2 regions of the Caldimonas brevitalea genome follow, and region 1 is predicted to be linked to the other one. Evidence: predicted binding sites of a transcription regulator. Region 1 holds the regulator's gene; the other holds the start of a gene.

Region 1 (7,869 bases):
CCATGCTGCGGGCCCGGCGCGCCACCCGCTGCAAATCACGCAGCTGAGCCGGACGGAATTCGGGCAGCCAGACCGCCAGCACGCCGTCCTTGCCTTGGCGCAGCCAGGCCAACGCCAGGGCCAGGGTATCGGGGCGGCCGGTTTCGCTCGACGACGCTGCTGCATCGCTGCCCCCGGTCGCCGGTGTATGCCTCGCGACCAACGGCATGGCCGCCGTCACCGCCGTATCGGCGGCTGCCGATGGCACGAGAGGCGACGCCGGCCCCGTTGCGCACGCGCTGTCCGCTCCGTGCACCGCCGGCGCCTTGCTGCCGCCCTCCGAGGTGTCGAAAGCCGCATCCGGCGGTTGCCCGATCAGCGCGTGGCGGCGACCCTGCGCGGCGGCTTCGCTCAGCACCGGGTTCAGCAAGGCCAGCTCCGGACGGCCGGGTTGTGGTGCCAGCACCTCGATCACGCCCGCCGCCGGCCAGCCGCCCGCAGGCAACACGGCGTCGAGGGAGGGAAAGCCAGTCGGGGTGGCAGCACTGGCCTGGTTGGCCGCGCGCCAGTCACGCAAGCTCGGCCCAACCGGCAGGCCCAGCTGTTCGACCAGCCGTGTCCACCACGAGGTGGCGCCGGTGCGGGGCGCAGCGTCGAACGCCGCAGGGGAGGAGGGCTGGGCCGGGCGGTGAAGCTCCGGCTTCGGTGCGGTCGAGGGGGTGGCCGGGGATGCCGGCGAGTGCGGGTGGGCAGGGGTCATGTCCGTCTCCGAAAATCAAGAAGCTATGCAATGACGTTCGGCAGGATTGAGGGTGAAAGTCGACAGCCTTCGAGGGGTCGCGCTTTCGGCCTGCTGCACGGGGCTCGCGAACCAGGGTTCGCGAAACGCCCGCCACCCGTGCAGCGGCTGAGAAGGGGGTGGTTGCGTCGTCGGGTGATGCGTGATGGGTGTGATGGGTTGACAGATGAGCGGCTGGTGCTGAGGTGGTGCGGGTGGTTGCCGTGACGGGCCTCAAGACCGCGCCGCACCTCGTGCACTGCCGCCCGGACGGCTGCGGAGATGCGCCGCATCAGCGCCCGGGTCGTCGGTGTGGGCCTGGCCATAGAGCAGCTTGCGCTGTGCGGTGTAGTGCCACCAGGGCGCTGCGGGCGCCCCCCGCATGAAGTCGACGGCGGCCATGAAGCTGTCGAGCACGCACGGGTCGTGGCGGTGCCCGGTCTTGGCACACAGTTCCTGGTAGAGCACGAAGGCGTCGCGCCCGACGAGGTCGCGTGGCGCATGCACGCCGATCAGCTGCAAATCGGCAGCGAGTGCGGGGCCGATGTTGGGCACCAGCTCGAGCGCAGCCGTTGCATGCAGGCAGTCGGTATGGCGCAAGGCTTTCATCGACGAGGCCTCGATCATCGGCTCACATCAGCAGCGTGTTGCGGATCAGCCCGACCGCGATGCCTTCGAGCTCGAAATCCTGGCCGGGCTCGACCACGATGGTCTTGAACTCGGGGTTTTCGGCGATCAGCTCGATCGACTGGCGTGTCTTGCGGAAGCGCTTGACGGTGACATCGTCGCCCAAACGGGCCACGACGATCTGGCCGTTCTTGGCCTCCTTGGCCTTTTGCACCGCGAGCAGATCGCCGTCGAGGATGCCCGCATCGCGCATGCTCATGCCGCGCACCTTCAGCAGGTAGTCGGGCTGCCGCGCGAACATGCTGGCGCCCACGTGGTAGGTCTGCTCGATGTGCTCTTGCGCGAGGATGGGGCTGCCGGCTGCGACCCGGCCCACCAGCGGCAGTGCGAGCTGCGCGAGGCCTGGCAGCGGCAGCATCGCCTGCTGGCCCTGGTAGAGGCGGCGCGATTCGTTGACCGAGCGCAATGTGTCAGACTTCAAGCGGATGCCGCGCGAGGTGCCGCCCACCAGCTCGATGACACCTTTGCGGGCCAGCGCCTGCAGATGCTCCTCTGCTGCATTGGCCGAACGAAAGCCCAGCTCGGCCGCGATCTCAGCGCGCGTCGGCGGGGCGCCGGTCTGCTCGATCGACTGGCGGATCAGCTCCAGAATCTGCTGCTGACGGGCGGTGAGCTTGGGGCTTTCTGGCAGAAGGGGGTCCACGGGCGCCTCGCGTTCAAGGTGATGTTCATGCTGCCCGCGCGGCTAGGGCGCTGGCCGACGCCGGCATCGGCGGCTGCCAGGACGACTACTGTTTGGGCATCCAGTAGCTGTATTTTTATCCAGGCCGAGAAAAAATGCAAAGCCGTTCGCAATCAAGCACCGTCGTCCTCGGCACCGGGGGCACCATTGCCGGCACCGCCGCCACGCGCGGCGACCACATCGGCTACCAGGCGGCGCAACTCGGCGTCGGGGCGCTGCTGGGTGGCGTGCCGGGGCTGTCGGAGGTGGCGCTCGAGAGCGAGCAGGTGGCTCAAGTCGACAGCAAGGACATGGAGCCGGCCGTCTGGCAGGCCCTGGCCCGGCGGGTGGCGCACCACCTCGGTCGACCCGAGGTCAGCGGTGTGGTGATCACCCACGGGACCGACACCCTCGAGGAAACCGCCTATCTGCTGCAGCGGGTGCTGGCACCGGCCAAACCGGTCGTGCTGACCGCGGCGATGCGGCCGGCGACGGCCTTGCACCCGGACGGCCCTCAGAATTTGCTGGATGCCGTGCACCTGGCGCGTGAACCCGGCGTGCAAGGGGTGGTGGCCGTGCTCGCCGGCCAGGTGTACAGCGGCCTGGAGGTGCGCAAGCAACACACCTACCGGCTCGACGCCTTCGGGGCGGGCGATGCCGGGCCGCTGGCCTTACTCGAAGCCGGCCGGCTGCACACGCTGCGGCCCTGGCCGGCCGGCGTGCCGCTCGGTCTGGACGTGATCGATGTCGACCCGGCGCTGTGGCCGCGCGTCGAACTCGTGAGCAGCCATAGCGGTGCCGACGGCAGCCTGGTGGCGGCGCTGCAGCAGATGGGCGTGGCGGGGGTGGTCGTGGTGGGCACCGGCAATGGCACGGTGCATCAGCGGCTGGAAGCTGCGCTGCTGGCGGCGCAGGCCGCGGGCATGAAGGTCTGGCGCAGCACGCGCTGCGCCGAGGGTCGCGTGCTCGGCAAGCCGGACGATGTCTTGCCCGCTGCCGGCACGCTCACGCCTTATCAGGCCCGGGTGGAGCTGCTGCTGCAGCTCCTCGCCGAGCGGAAGGGTCTCAGACCAGGCTGAGGCGCACTTCGATGTTGTTGCGGGTGGCGTTGGAATACGGGCAGACCTTGTGCGCGGTCTCGACCAGTGCCTGGGCTGCTTCGCGCTCCATGCCGGGCAGCGACACGGCGAGGTCGACTTCCAGGCCGTAACCGGCTGCGATCGGGCCGATGCCGACCTTGGCCGTCACCGACGCATCGGCCGGCAGGGCCTTCTTCTGCTGGCCCGCGACGACCTTCATCGCGCTCAGGAAACAAGCCGAGTAGCCGGCGGCGAACAACTGCTCCGGGTTGGTGGCTGCACCACCGGCGCCGCCCAGCTCTTTCGGGGTGCCCAGCTTGACGTCCAGCACGCCGTCGGCGGTGGCGGCACGGCCATCACGGCCCCCGGTGGCGGTGGCTTCGGTCTTGTACAGCACTTTGTCGAGTTTCATGCGAGGCTCCTTGAGCAGTGAGGGAAGCGTGAATGTAAAGAGTGCTATTAAATAGCACGCAATGTATCCGGTGACCGATGGCAGCGGTGATGGCTCATGCCGCTTCCACCTTGTGGGTGGCCGGGTCGGAACCCGGCGCATCGGACACCGCTTGAGGCGCGAGACGGCGCCTCAAGTCGTGCAGCCGACGGCGCAGATCGTGCAATTCGTCGGCGCTGCATTGGGCCGCGCCGGAGACCTGGCGCGGCACTGAGATGGCCGACTGGCGCAACGCCTGCCCGGCCGGCGTGAGACTGACCACCACGCGCCGTTCGTCTTCTTTGGCACGGGTGCGGGTCAGCCACCCGCTGCTTTCCATCCGCTTGAGCAAAGGCGTCAGCGTTCCGGAATCGAGAAACAGTCGTTCGCCCAGGGCGCCAACGGTGAGGTGGTCTTGCTCCCACAACACCAGCATCACCAGGTACTGGGGATAGGTGAGGCCCAGCGCGTCGAGCAGCGGCTTGTAGAGCTTGGTCATCGCCAGCGAGGTCGAATACAAGGCGAAGCAGAGCTGGTTGTCGAGCTGCAGCAACGCACGGTCGCCGGCCGACAGGGGGGTCGGGGCTGGTGAGGACGATGGAGCTTGCGACATGGGTTCTATTCTAGCTCTCAATTCAATTGAGTGCAATTTAATTGTGCGGGGAAAGGAAAACGGGATGGCGCATCCGTGTTCCGGCGAGGCCGCATCGCTTGCAGGCCCGCCGCTTGCAGCAGTTGACGAAGCCCGGAGACATTCCGGCGAGCCCACGAGGCGCAGCGTCCGCGGGGAGGGCTTTTTTGCGGCGTTTGCGCTGCTCGCCTTCCTGACCCGCTCGGCGAGATGCACGGGATCGGGAGACGCCATGTCCCTCTCTGACCTGATTCAAAGCCACGTCGACGCCATCGTTGACGAGTGGGCGGAATTCGCCAAAACGAATTTGCCGACGGCGCGCGAGTTGGCACCAGAGGAACTGCGTGACCACGCCAAGTTGCTGCTGCAGCACGTCGCGTCCGACATCCGGGCACCGCAGAGCGACAGCGAACAGCACGAAAAGTCGCGCGGCAACCGCCCCAGCAATGCGCCCGAGCTCACGGCGACGGCCAGGGCAGACGCGGAGCAGCGCTTCCGGCAAGGCTTCACGCTGAAGGAGGTGGTGGCGGAGTACCGCGCCCTGAGAGCCAGTGTCGTGCGCCGGTGGTTCGATCAGCTCGAGACGGCCGACCTCGACACGCTCGCCGAGTTGATCCGGTTCAACGAAGCCATCGACCAGGCCATCAGCGAGTCGCTCGCTTGGTACGTGGACCGCGTCGAGGAGTCTCGAGACCTGATGTTGGGTGTCCTGGGACACGATTTGCGCAATCCCCTGGGCGCAGCTGGCAACTCCGTCCACTACCTGTTGGTCACCGATGGATTGACGGGCACCCAAACCAAGGCCGTGGTCCGCATCCAGTCGAGCGTGGACCGCATGCGCAAGATGGTCGACGACCTGCTCGACTTCACCCGAACGCGACTGGGATTGAGCCTGGCCCTCGCGCCCAGACGCGCGAACCTGGGTCAGGTCTGCCGCGAGACGGTGGATGAGTTGCGCGCGTTCCACCCGGATCGCACCTTGCAGATGGATTGCTCCGGCGATCTGAGCGGCGAATGGGACGTGTCCCGGATCGGCCAGTTGGTGTCCAACCTTGTGGCCAATGCGATGCAGCACGGCCGCCCCGACACGCCGGTGTCGGTCAGCCTGCGCGGCGAGGGCGGCGAGATCAGCCTGAAAGTGCACAACGAGGGGCCACCGATCGCCCCGCAAGCGCAGCGCACGCTGTTCGACCCGCTGATGCGCCCGCTGGTGCAGGAGGCGGAGCGTCGCGAGGGGTCCTCGGGGCTCGGGCTGGGGCTCTATATCGTGCGCGAGATCTCGCTGGCGCACGGGGGAGAGATACAAGTGGCGTCCTCCGAACGCGACGGCACCACCTTCACGGTACGCCTGCCGCGCCAGCCGCCTTCCACGCCGGCGTGACCAGGGCCGGCGAGCGTTCGATCTTTCGTAGTCGCCGGCACCGCGCCGCCCGGCTTCAGGCGCCGAGTTGCTCGATCTGCTCCGACAGTTCGAGCCAACGCTCTTCGAGCGTCTCCACCTCGTCGCCGATCGCCTTCAGGCGGCGGCCGTGTTCGGCCAGTTGCGCCGGCGTCAGGCTGCCGCCGGCCAAGGCTTCTTCCAGCCCCGCCTTCTCGGTGCCGAGCGCCGCCAGCCGCTGGTCGATGCCGGCCAGTTCCTTCTTGAGCGGCTTGGCCTGTTCGGCCAGCCGCTGGCGCGCCTGAGCCTGGGCCTTGCGTTCGTCGCGGCGGTTGGCTCCACCGGCTTCCGCTGACGTATTGGGCGACGCGGTGGCAGGCGCGGAAGCCGAAGCGGCCTCGCGTTGCTGCTTGGCCTGGTCGAGCAGCCAGCGCTGGTAGTCGTCGAGGTCACCGTCGAAGGGCGCGATGCCGCCGCGGCTGACCAGCCAGAACTCGTCGCACACCTCGCGCAGCAAGGCGCGGTCGTGGCTCACCAGCATCACGCTGCCGTCGAACTCGTTGAGCGCCAGGCTGAGCGCCTCGCGGGTGGCGAGGTCGAGGTGGTTGGTCGGTTCGTCGAGCAGCAGCAGGTTGGGGCGCTGCCACACCAGCATCGCCAGCACCAAACGCGCCTTCTCGCCGCCGCTCATCGTGCCGACCGGCTGGTACGCCATCTCGGCGACGAAGCGGAAGCTGCCGAGGAAGTCGCGCAGCTCCTGCTCGCGCGCCTGCGGGCTCACCTCTTTCGCGAGCCGGATCATGTGGTCCAGCGGCGAGTCGTCCGGCCGCAGCACGTCCATCTCCTGCTGCGCGAAGTAGCCGATCGCCAGGCCCTTGCCCTCGGTGATCTGCCCGCCCAACGGCGGCAGCGCCCGGGCGATGGTCTTCACCAGCGTCGACTTGCCCTGGCCGTTGGCGCCCAGGATGCCGATGCGCTGGCCGGCCAGCACCGAGCGGTGGACGTTGCGCACGATCACCGTCTCGCTGGCCTCGCCTCGGTAGCCGCAGCTGACGTCCTTGAGCGAGAGCATCGGGTTGGGCAGGCTCTCGGGCTCGCGGAACTCGAAGCTGAAATCGGCCGCGGTTAGCACCGGCGCGAGCTTTTCCATGCGCTCCAGTGCCTTGACGCGGCTTTGCGCCTGCTTGGCCTTGGTGGCCTTGGCCTTGAAGCGGTCGATGAAACGCGTCAGCTGTTGGATGCGGTCCTGCTGGCGCTCGAAGGCGGATTGCTGCTGCATCAGCCGCTCGGCCCGCATGGCCTCGAAGGCACTGTAGTTGCCGCTGTAGCGTGTCAGTTGCGCGTTGTCGAGGTGCAGCGTGACGCGGGTGATGGCGTCGAGAAACTCGCGGTCGTGGCTGATCACGAGCATGGTGCCCTCGAAGCGCTTGAGCCAGCTTTCCAGCCACACCAGCGCATCGAGGTCCAGGTGGTTGGTCGGCTCGTCCAGCAGCAGCAGATCGGCCGGGCACATCAACGCGCGCGCCAGCTGCAGCCGCATGCGCCAGCCGCCCGAGAAGCTGTTGACGGGCTGGTCGAGCTGGTCGGGCTTGAAGCCGAGGCCCAACAACAGGGCCTGGGCGCGGGCCGGCGCGTCGAAACCGGCGGCTTCTTCAAAGCGCTGGTGGGCCTCGGCGATCGCATGGCCGTCGCCCGTCGCTTCCGCTGCGGCCAGCGCCTCGCGCGCTTCCATCAGCGGGGTGTCGCCCTGCAGCACGAATTCGGTTGCCGCCTCGTCGGTCTCGGGCATGTTTTGCGCGACCTCGGCCAGCCGCCAGCGCGGCGGCAGCTCGGCGTCGCCGCTGTCGGGGTGCAGCTTGCCGGTCAGCAGCGCGAACAGCGACGACTTGCCGGCGCCGTTGCGCCCGACCAGGCTGACCTTCTCGCCGGCATGCAGCGTGACGCTGGCATCTTGCAGCACCACCTTGGCACCGCGGCGCAGCGTGAGGTTCTTGAGGTTGATCATGGGCCCGTGCTCTCCAGCAGCGCGCTGCGCGTCACCAGCAGCACCTGGTCTTCACCGGCGCTGGTTTCGAGCCACACCACTTCCAGGCGCGGGAAGGCTGCTTCGAAGTGGGGCCGTTCGTTGCCGATCTCGAGCACCAGCACGGCGTCTTCGCTCATCTTCCCGGGGGCCTGGGCCAGCAGCCGGCGCACCAGGTCCATGCCGTCGGTGCCGCCGGCCAGCGCGAGGGCCGGCTCTGCCT
Region 2 (7,869 bases), 2.0 Mb from region 1:
AACGCGCGCACGGCGACGCCCTGAAGCCCGCGGGCGAGCACCGCCGCTCGCCGCCCAGCCCGGCCCCGCCCCATCAGGCCCGCGCCGGTTGCACCATCAGGCAGAGGGGGCCGGGCCGGTCGGCTTTGCACGCGCCGAGCCGCCGGCGCCCCGCCTGGGGGGCGACGCGGGCTGTTGGTGGCGGCAAACCCAGCGCTCGATCCCTTCGAACACGCCCTGCACGAGCAGCGCGAGCAGTGCCGCCGGCACCGCGCCGGACAGCAGGGCCGCATGGTCGTTGAGGGCCAACCCGGTGACGATACGCTCGCCGAACCCGCCAGCGCCGATGAAGGCGGCAATGGTGGCCGTGCCGACCGTGATCACCGCCGCGGTCTTGATGCCGGCGAGGATCACCGGGGCCGCCAAGGGCAGGTCGACATGCCGCCAACGCTGCAGTCGCGTCAAGCCGAGCGCCAGGCCGGCCTCGCGCAGGCCCAAACGCACCTGGCCCAGCCCGGCCGCGGTGTTGCGCACGATCGGCAGCAGCGCGTACAACCCTAAGGCGACCAGCGCCGGCACGGTGCCGATGCGGCCCATCAGCGGGATCAGCACGGCGAACAGCGCCAGTGACGGCACCGTCTGCAACACGCCGACCAGGGCCATCAACGGCGCTTCCAGCCGCGGCACGGCGGCCGCTGCGGCGCCCAGCGGCACGCCGATCAGCGTGGCGGCGGCCACCGCGACCGCGACCAGCATCAGGTGCTGAGCGGTCAGACGCCCGAGGTCATCGCCCAGCAGCCGGTCCAGCCAGCGGTTGCGGGGGGCCGCCGCGGCGGGTGGCGGCCGGTCGGCCAGGAAGTCCCGGGCGATGTCGGCGAACGGACGGCCTTGCAGTTCCGCCTCCCCGTTCATCGCGATCATCGCGGCCGTGTCGACACGCCCCTCCAGCGCGGTGATGGCGCGCCAGGCCGCAGGAAAGCGGCGCGTCACGTCGAGGCGGTACAGCAGCACCGCGTCGTAGCGGGGGAAAAAACCGAGATCGTCCTCTAGCACCGCGAGCTGCAGTTGGGCGATCTTGGCGTCGGTGGTGTAGATGTCGGTGACGGCGATGCGGCCGCTCGCCAGCGCCGCATAGGCGACACCGTGGTCGATGCCCAGCGGCCGCTGCGGCAACCGGTAGCGTGCCGCCAGCCCGGGCCACCCATCCTGGCGACCGAGGAACTCGTGCGACAGGCCCACCGCCAGCGCCGGATGCGCCTTCAGACCGCTGAGCGTGCGCAGTCCGAGGCGCTGTGCGTCCTGCCCCCGCATCGCCAGCGCGTAGCCATTGGCGAAGCCGAGTGGCACCGCCACGCCCAGACCCCAGCGCGCCAGTTGGGCCCGCATCGCGTCGAGCGAGGTCGGGCTGCGGTTCTTCAGGATCTCGGCGTCCAGCGTGCCGAGGTATTCGGGATAGACGTCGATGGCGCCGGCCTTCAAGGCCTCGAAGACGACCGCGGTATTGCCCAGCCCCTGTCGGTGCTCGACCCGCGCGTCACGCCCAGCCGCTTGCGCGACGATCTCGGCCAGGATGTAGGACTCGGTGAAGCGCTTGGAGCCCACCACCAGCCGGTCGTCGTCCGCACCGGCGCTGCCGCAACAGGCCCACAGACCGACCGCCAGGGCGGCCAGTCGGCGCCACGCCGCACGGGCGCGCGCCGCGCCGTCACGTCCGCTGGGCCTCAGCCAGCGCTGCACATGAGATTGCATGACCGCCCTCCTCCCGCCAACAGTGATCGGCCGAGTGTGCGCAAGGCACGGCGGGACGTGGCGACCGGATGTTTCCGAACGCGGGCGCTGTGGCTCGGGGGCTCAGTCCAGCTTGTCGGCCAACTGCCGCAGCGTCGGGCAGGCCAGCAGGCTGCCGTCCGGGAACACGCACACCGGCAAGCGCGGGTCGTCCAGACCGGTGACACCGGCCTGCAGCCGGGCCTGCTCGTCGTCGACCAGTTCGATCCAGTCGAACGGCGCGTCGTGCCGATCGAGGAAGTCGCAAACCGCCCGTGCGGTGGCCGATCCGCGCCGGCCGTAGATGGCGATCTGGGCCCCCCGGGCGGAGGGTTCGTGGCGCGTCGCCGGGCTGCGTTGCACGCCGAGGGTCCACGGCGACGGATCGCTGGCCGGGAAGGTCTCGCGCAGGCTCTCGTCGATCTCGTCCTCGGACGGAATCACGGGCGGTGCCTGGCCGGCGTCGCCGTCGCTCGGGAGCTGAAGAGGGTGTGCGGTCATGGCAGGACGGTGGGGTGGGGCCCAGGGTGAGGGTGCAAGGCCGTGGCAGCGGCGGACAGGTGCCGGCGCAGTCGGGAGCTTAGGCGAGCGCGCTGCAGATTTCCTTCGCAGGGCCACTGGTCTCGGGTTCGGACCGTGCGCCCCCGAAAGAGCACCGAGGCTGCCGACATCATCGCACCGTCCGGGCCCTCATGCCGGTCCCGCAGGCGTCAGCCCAAGATCTCCTTGAGCACTGTCTTGAGCCGCTTGCGGCCTTCGGCGTTGGTGGCGCGCCAGGCCTTCAAGGCCAACGCCAAAAACTGTTGCTCGGCCGGGCTCAGCCCCTGGGGCGCGCGCTCTTCATCCAGCCAGCCGGCGGGCACGTTGCAGGCCACCTCCAGCTGCCGCGCCAGCTTGTCGCCGATCGGGCGGCTGCTCTTGATCTGGCTCCACATGCTCGGGCTGATCTGCAGCTTCTGTGCAAATGCCTGCTCGAGCCCCTTGGGGGGCACGCCGTTGCGCATCTGGGCCTCGGCAAACTGCTGGAACAACGCTTGAACGTTCTGACGGCGGATCACGGCGGGGGTCGACACGGGGCGGCAAGGGTGGTTCAGCTTCGGGGGCGGTATTGTCGCACCCGGGGACCACATCCGGTTAAGACTCTTTACGGTAGAGGCCCCCGATGCCAGGCCCGTCACCCGGTGGAATCACCGTCGCAATGGGCCCGTGTTGTGGCAACGCTTCCCCTCGGCCCGGCGACCCCCGACCGGGCCTCGGCCACCTCCCCCGCAAGGGGTTCTCGACAAGCCTCCCGCCTTGCGATACTGTATGGGCATACAGTATTTTCTCTCATCATGACCTCCGCTGCACTCCGGCGGCCAGAACCTTCCGCGCCGGCGGAGGTTCCGCCGTTGCCCTTTTCATCTTCTGCGTTGTTGGCGCCGCCGGTGTCCTCGGCGCGGCCGGGTGCCGCCGCTTGCGGGCCATCCGTGTCGGTCGGCGTCGGGTCGGCCGCGGCCGCTTCGTGCGCCGGCGTGGCCCCGACGGCCGTGCTGCCGTCCGGCCACGCCGCGCTGGACCGGCAGTTGCCGGGCGGCGGCTGGCCCTGCGGCGCCGTGACGGAACTGCTGCAACCGCAAGCCGGCGTGTTCGAGTGGCGCCTGCTGGCGCCGCTATTGCGCTTGGTCACCGCGCAAGGCGACGAAGTGGTGCTGATCGGTGCCCCGTGGCGCGCCACGCCCCGGCGGGCCCGGCTGCCCGGGATCGACCCAGCCCGCCTCGAGTGGATCGACAGCGAAACGGCCGCCGAACGCTTGTGGGCCGTCGAACAGGTGCTGAGCGGCGCGACTCGCGGTGCCGTGCTGGCGTGGCTGCCGCAGCTGTCACCGCTGCATCTGCGGCGCCTGCAGGCCCGGGCGCGGTGGTGTGACGGGCCGGTCTTTCTGATGCGGCCGTCGAGCGCGGCGGCTGAGCGCACATCGGCGCGGCTGCGCCTCCTGGTCACGTTGGACGCCGGCCGCGGCTTGCAACTGCGCGTCATCGAGCGCCGTGAACCCACGGCCGCCGTCTGGGCACCGCAGATCGGCCCACTACCGGGCAGTGCCAGCGGGATCACCGCCCCCGCACCGCGCTGCGGCACACCGGCCCTCCGTGTCGGAAACCCGGACGGCGCCGGCAGCACGGCGCAACGCTAGCGAAACGACAGCGCGTATCGCAGCTGAACGAAGTCTTCGCCCGGGTTGGGGTGGCGGATGCCGGCATTCGAAAAATGCTGCACACGCAGAGACAGCTCGTGCCGGCCTTGCTGACCGAGATTGCGGCCGATGGCGAGGTGATCGCCGAAATTGAAGGCGGTGCTGAAGCGCTTGTTGCCGTTGCGGTAGATCGGCGTCATCAACGTCAGGCCGATGCCACCTTCGACAAACCAGGCGCCGTCCTGGCCGCCCGGGCGCCACCGAAACACCGGCGTCACGCCCACTTGCGTGATCCACGATCGGTCGCGCCCCTGGTCGCCACCGTCGGCTGACCAACGGCTCAACGCGGCCTCCCAGTAGCCCGACAGATGTCCGCCGCCCCAGGCCCAGTGACGTGACCAGGGCCAGATGACACCGGCGGTGGTGGCGCGCACGCCATCCGCCCACCCCTGCTGCAAGAAGCCGATCTCCGGCTCCCAACCCGCCGCGCGACTTTCGGCGCTGGCAAAACCCAAGCTGACCAGCATCAGCGCGGATGCGGCCAACGGACGTGCGAGGCGCGCACGAATGCGCCGTCGACCTGTCGTGAAAGAGGCGTACATGAATGTCCTGTGCGTAGACGACCGCATCGCCAACCAGCTTGGGCGATCGGTTGCTGCCGTGGTTGGGCAACAAGCGTGCCGAGGGAGGGCACGCGCAGACCCGCTGAAGAGGGCACCTGCAGGAGGGAGGCGGTACGGCAAGCGGTCGCCGAAGCTTGCAGCCACAGCGGCCCACACGCCGCCCCGGTTCGTCCTGCGCGTCGTGTCCCCACGAGCCACCGCCCGAGCCTCGCCGGGCCGCGCTGCGCCCACCCGGCGCAGCGCAGCCGCCGGCGTCGCGTCGCAAGAGGGACGCCGTCTCGCAAGCCATGCCCTGTGCCTGGCTTGCGATGTCATTCCACTGTTCCCACGAGGAGACATCCATGGCCATCATCAACGGCAGTGCCGCCAGCGAAGCGCTGGTGGACAACAGCGTCGACCTGAACTCGACGCTCAATGCCAACTGGTCGGCAGGCGACGACGCGATGTTCGGCGGCGTCAACAACGACGTCTACAACGTCAACTCAGCCGGCGATCAGGTGTTCGAGAACGCCAACCAGGGCACCGACACCGTGCTCTCGCGCGTCAACAGCTACACGCTGGGCAACAACGTCGAGCACCTGACGCTCGACAACACGCCGACGCTGCTGGTGCTGCAACCCGGCGGCAACTTCGCGTTGGTGCCGGCGGCAGTCAACGGCACCGGCAACGCCCTGAACAACGTGCTGCAAGGTAACGACCGGAACAACACGCTGTCGGGCCTCGACGGCAACGACACGATCAACGGCGGCAACGGCAACGACACGCTGAATGGTGGCAACGGCAACGATTCCCTCAACGGCGGCGCCGGGACCGACACGCTCAACGGCGGCGCGGGCAACGACACGCTGAACGGCGCAGCGGGCGCCGACAGCCTGAACGGCGGCAGCGGCAACGACGTCTATCACATCGACACCGCGGGCGACACCGTGGCCGAAGCGGCGCTGGGCGGCACCGACACGGTGCTGGCCTCGATCAGCGACACACTCGATGCCAACGTCGAGAACTTGACGCTGCTCGCCTCGGCCGGCGTAGCCACCGGGCAGGGGAATGCGCTCGCGAATGTGCTGAACGGCAACGGCTCGAACAACACGCTATGGGGGTTCGACGGCAACGACACGCTGAACGGCGGTGGCGGCAATGACAGCCTGCAGGGTGGCGCCGGCAACGACAGCCTGAACGGCAGCAGCGGCAACGACACGCTCAACGGCAGCACGGGTAACGACGCGCTCAACGGCGGCTCGGGTGACGACACGCTCAGCGGCAGCAGCGGCAACGACACGCTGGCCGGCAGCACCGGGCTGGACTTCCTCACCGGCGGCGCCAACAACGATCGTTTCGTGTTCAGCCACCGGGGCGCCGGCAATGCCGACAGCATCACCGACTTCAGCCACCTCGACGACACCATCGTGCTCGCCAACGCGCTCGACATCGGACTGGGCGGCGCCTTGAGCCCGGGCATCGTCGGGCTCGGCTTCGTCGGCGGCAACCTGGCGGGCAACCCGCTGGCGGCCGGCAGCTTCTTCAAGGGCCTGGGCGAAACCGGCAATACAGCCGGCGACGCGACCGGCATCTACCTCAACACCGTCGACGGGCAGATCTGGTACAACGCCACCGCCGCGGCGGGCGGCGATGCGCACCTGATCGGCCGGGTGGCGTTTGCGGTGGCGCCGGGGGTGGATGCGACCGACTTCGTCTACGGCACCTGAGCCGGACCGCGACGGCGGCCAGCCGACCGCCGTCACCGGGTGGCGTTGCAGCCGCCACCCGGGCGGCACTCTATTTCGCGCGGCGCTTCACTGCGTAGCCATAGGGCTGGGGCCAGTTCGGCTCCTGGCCCAGCGCCTGCTGGGCCTTCAGCGCCCAGTAGGGCTCGCGCAGCATCTCACGCGCCAGCAACACCAGGTCCGCATCACCGCCGGTGACGATCTCGTCCGCCTGGTGAGGCTCGGTGATCAAGCCGACCGCCGCGGTGGGAATGTCGGCCTCGTCGTGGATGCGGCGCGCGAACGGCACCTGGAAGTTGGGCGCCACGGGAATGCGCGCCGACGGCACGGCGCCGCCCGACGAGACGTCGATCAAATCGACGCCGACCGACTTCAGCTGCCGCGCCAGCACCACCGACTGCTCCACGTCCCAGCCGCCCTCGACCCAGTCGGTGGCCGACAGTCGCACGAACAGCGGCAGTTCATCGGGCATCAACCCGCGCAGCTCGCGGGCGATGCGCAGCACCAGCCGCATGCGGTTGTCGAGGCTGCCGCCGTACTCGTCCTGCCGCTGGTTGCTCAACGGCGACAAGAACTCGTGCAGCAGATAGCCGTGGGCCGCATGGATCTCGATCACCTTGAAGCCGGCGCGCAAGGCGCGCGCCGCGGCGCTCTTGAAGGCCTCGACCACACGCTCGATGCCCGCCGCGTCGAGTGCCGCCGGCGGCGGATCGGAGGCGGCGAACGGCACGGCACTCGGCGCCACCACCGGCCACCCACCTTGCTCGGGCTGCGTGATCAAACCACCGCCTTGCCATGGCACCTTGCTGCTGCCCTTGCGACCCGCATGCGCGAGCTGGATGCCAGGCACCGCACCCTGCCCTTCGACGAAACGCGCGATGCGCGCCAACGGCTCGAGATGCTCGTCACGCCACAAACCGAGGTCACCCGGTGAGATGCGGCCTTCGGGGGCCACCGCGGTGGCCTCCACGATGATCAGCGCGGCCCCCCCCGCCGCGCGGCTGCCGAGATGCACCAGATGCCAATCGTTGGCATAGCCGTCGGTGGCCGAGTACTGGCACATCGGCGCGACGCCGATGCGGTTGCGCAAGGTGATGCCGCGCAGGCGCAGCGGGCTCAGCAGGTCGACCTCCGGCACCTCCCGGTCGTGGTCGGTGCCGGCAGGGCCGCCGTGGGGGGCGGACAGGGGAACAGCGGTGGACACGGCGGCACTCCTTCGGAAAGTGGAAACTGCCCTTATAGCAACCACTTCGCGGCCGACGGGCAGCAGGGTCGCGAACGCCGGCGCTCGGTCATGGGAATACCTCCGTGCTGCGCACTGCGTGCGAGCCCCTTCGAGCGGCCGCGCACGGCTCATGCCTTACGGCCGCGTCGACGAAACGTGATCACCCGGTACGCGTAACCGAGCAGCGCGACGACGACGATGCCGGTCGACAACGGGTCGAGCCAGCGGCCGACCTGCTCGTAGTTGTCTTCGAGCCAATACCCCACGCCGGTCAGCGCGCCCGTCCACACCGCCGTGCCGAGCACCGACCAGAACAAGAAGCGGTTGAAGCTCATGCCGGAGATGCCGGCCGGCGCCGAAATCACGCTGCGCACGGC

What was found. The regulator LexA, encoded in region 1, represses DNA repair genes until DNA is damaged. The targets are predictions, from matches to a motif close to ACTGTATNNNNATACAGT.
Region 2: the regulator LexA is predicted to act here: its motif matches at 3,050-3,067, upstream of imuA (translesion DNA synthesis-associated protein ImuA).

The regions. Positions count from the first base shown of each region.
Region 1 covers NZ_CP011371.1:2,881,047-2,888,915, forward strand. The annotation lists gene AAW51_RS12790 (hypothetical protein) at 1-739, opposite strand, end outside; gene AAW51_RS12795 (helix-hairpin-helix domain-containing protein) at 992-1,366, opposite strand; gene lexA (transcriptional repressor LexA) at 1,389-2,075, opposite strand; gene AAW51_RS12805 (asparaginase) at 2,222-3,184, shown strand; gene AAW51_RS12810 (organic hydroperoxide resistance protein) at 3,171-3,596, opposite strand; gene AAW51_RS12815 (MarR family winged helix-turn-helix transcriptional regulator) at 3,691-4,227, opposite strand; gene AAW51_RS12820 (sensor histidine kinase) at 4,292-5,626, shown strand; gene AAW51_RS12825 (ABC-F family ATP-binding cassette domain-containing protein) at 5,682-7,628, opposite strand; gene prmB (50S ribosomal protein L3 N(5)-glutamine methyltransferase) at 7,625-7,869, opposite strand, start outside.
Region 2 covers NZ_CP011371.1:872,440-880,308, reverse strand. The annotation lists gene AAW51_RS03840 (C13 family peptidase) at 1-24, shown strand, start outside; gene AAW51_RS03835 (glycine betaine ABC transporter substrate-binding protein) at 97-1,728, opposite strand; gene AAW51_RS03830 (hypothetical protein) at 1,831-2,247, opposite strand; gene AAW51_RS03825 (hypothetical protein) at 2,457-2,819, opposite strand; gene imuA (translesion DNA synthesis-associated protein ImuA) at 3,261-3,920, shown strand; gene AAW51_RS03815 (acyloxyacyl hydrolase) at 3,917-4,522, opposite strand; gene AAW51_RS27815 (calcium-binding protein) at 4,885-6,249, shown strand; gene AAW51_RS03805 (NADH:flavin oxidoreductase/NADH oxidase) at 6,320-7,471, opposite strand; gene AAW51_RS03800 (DedA family protein) at 7,621-7,869, opposite strand, start outside.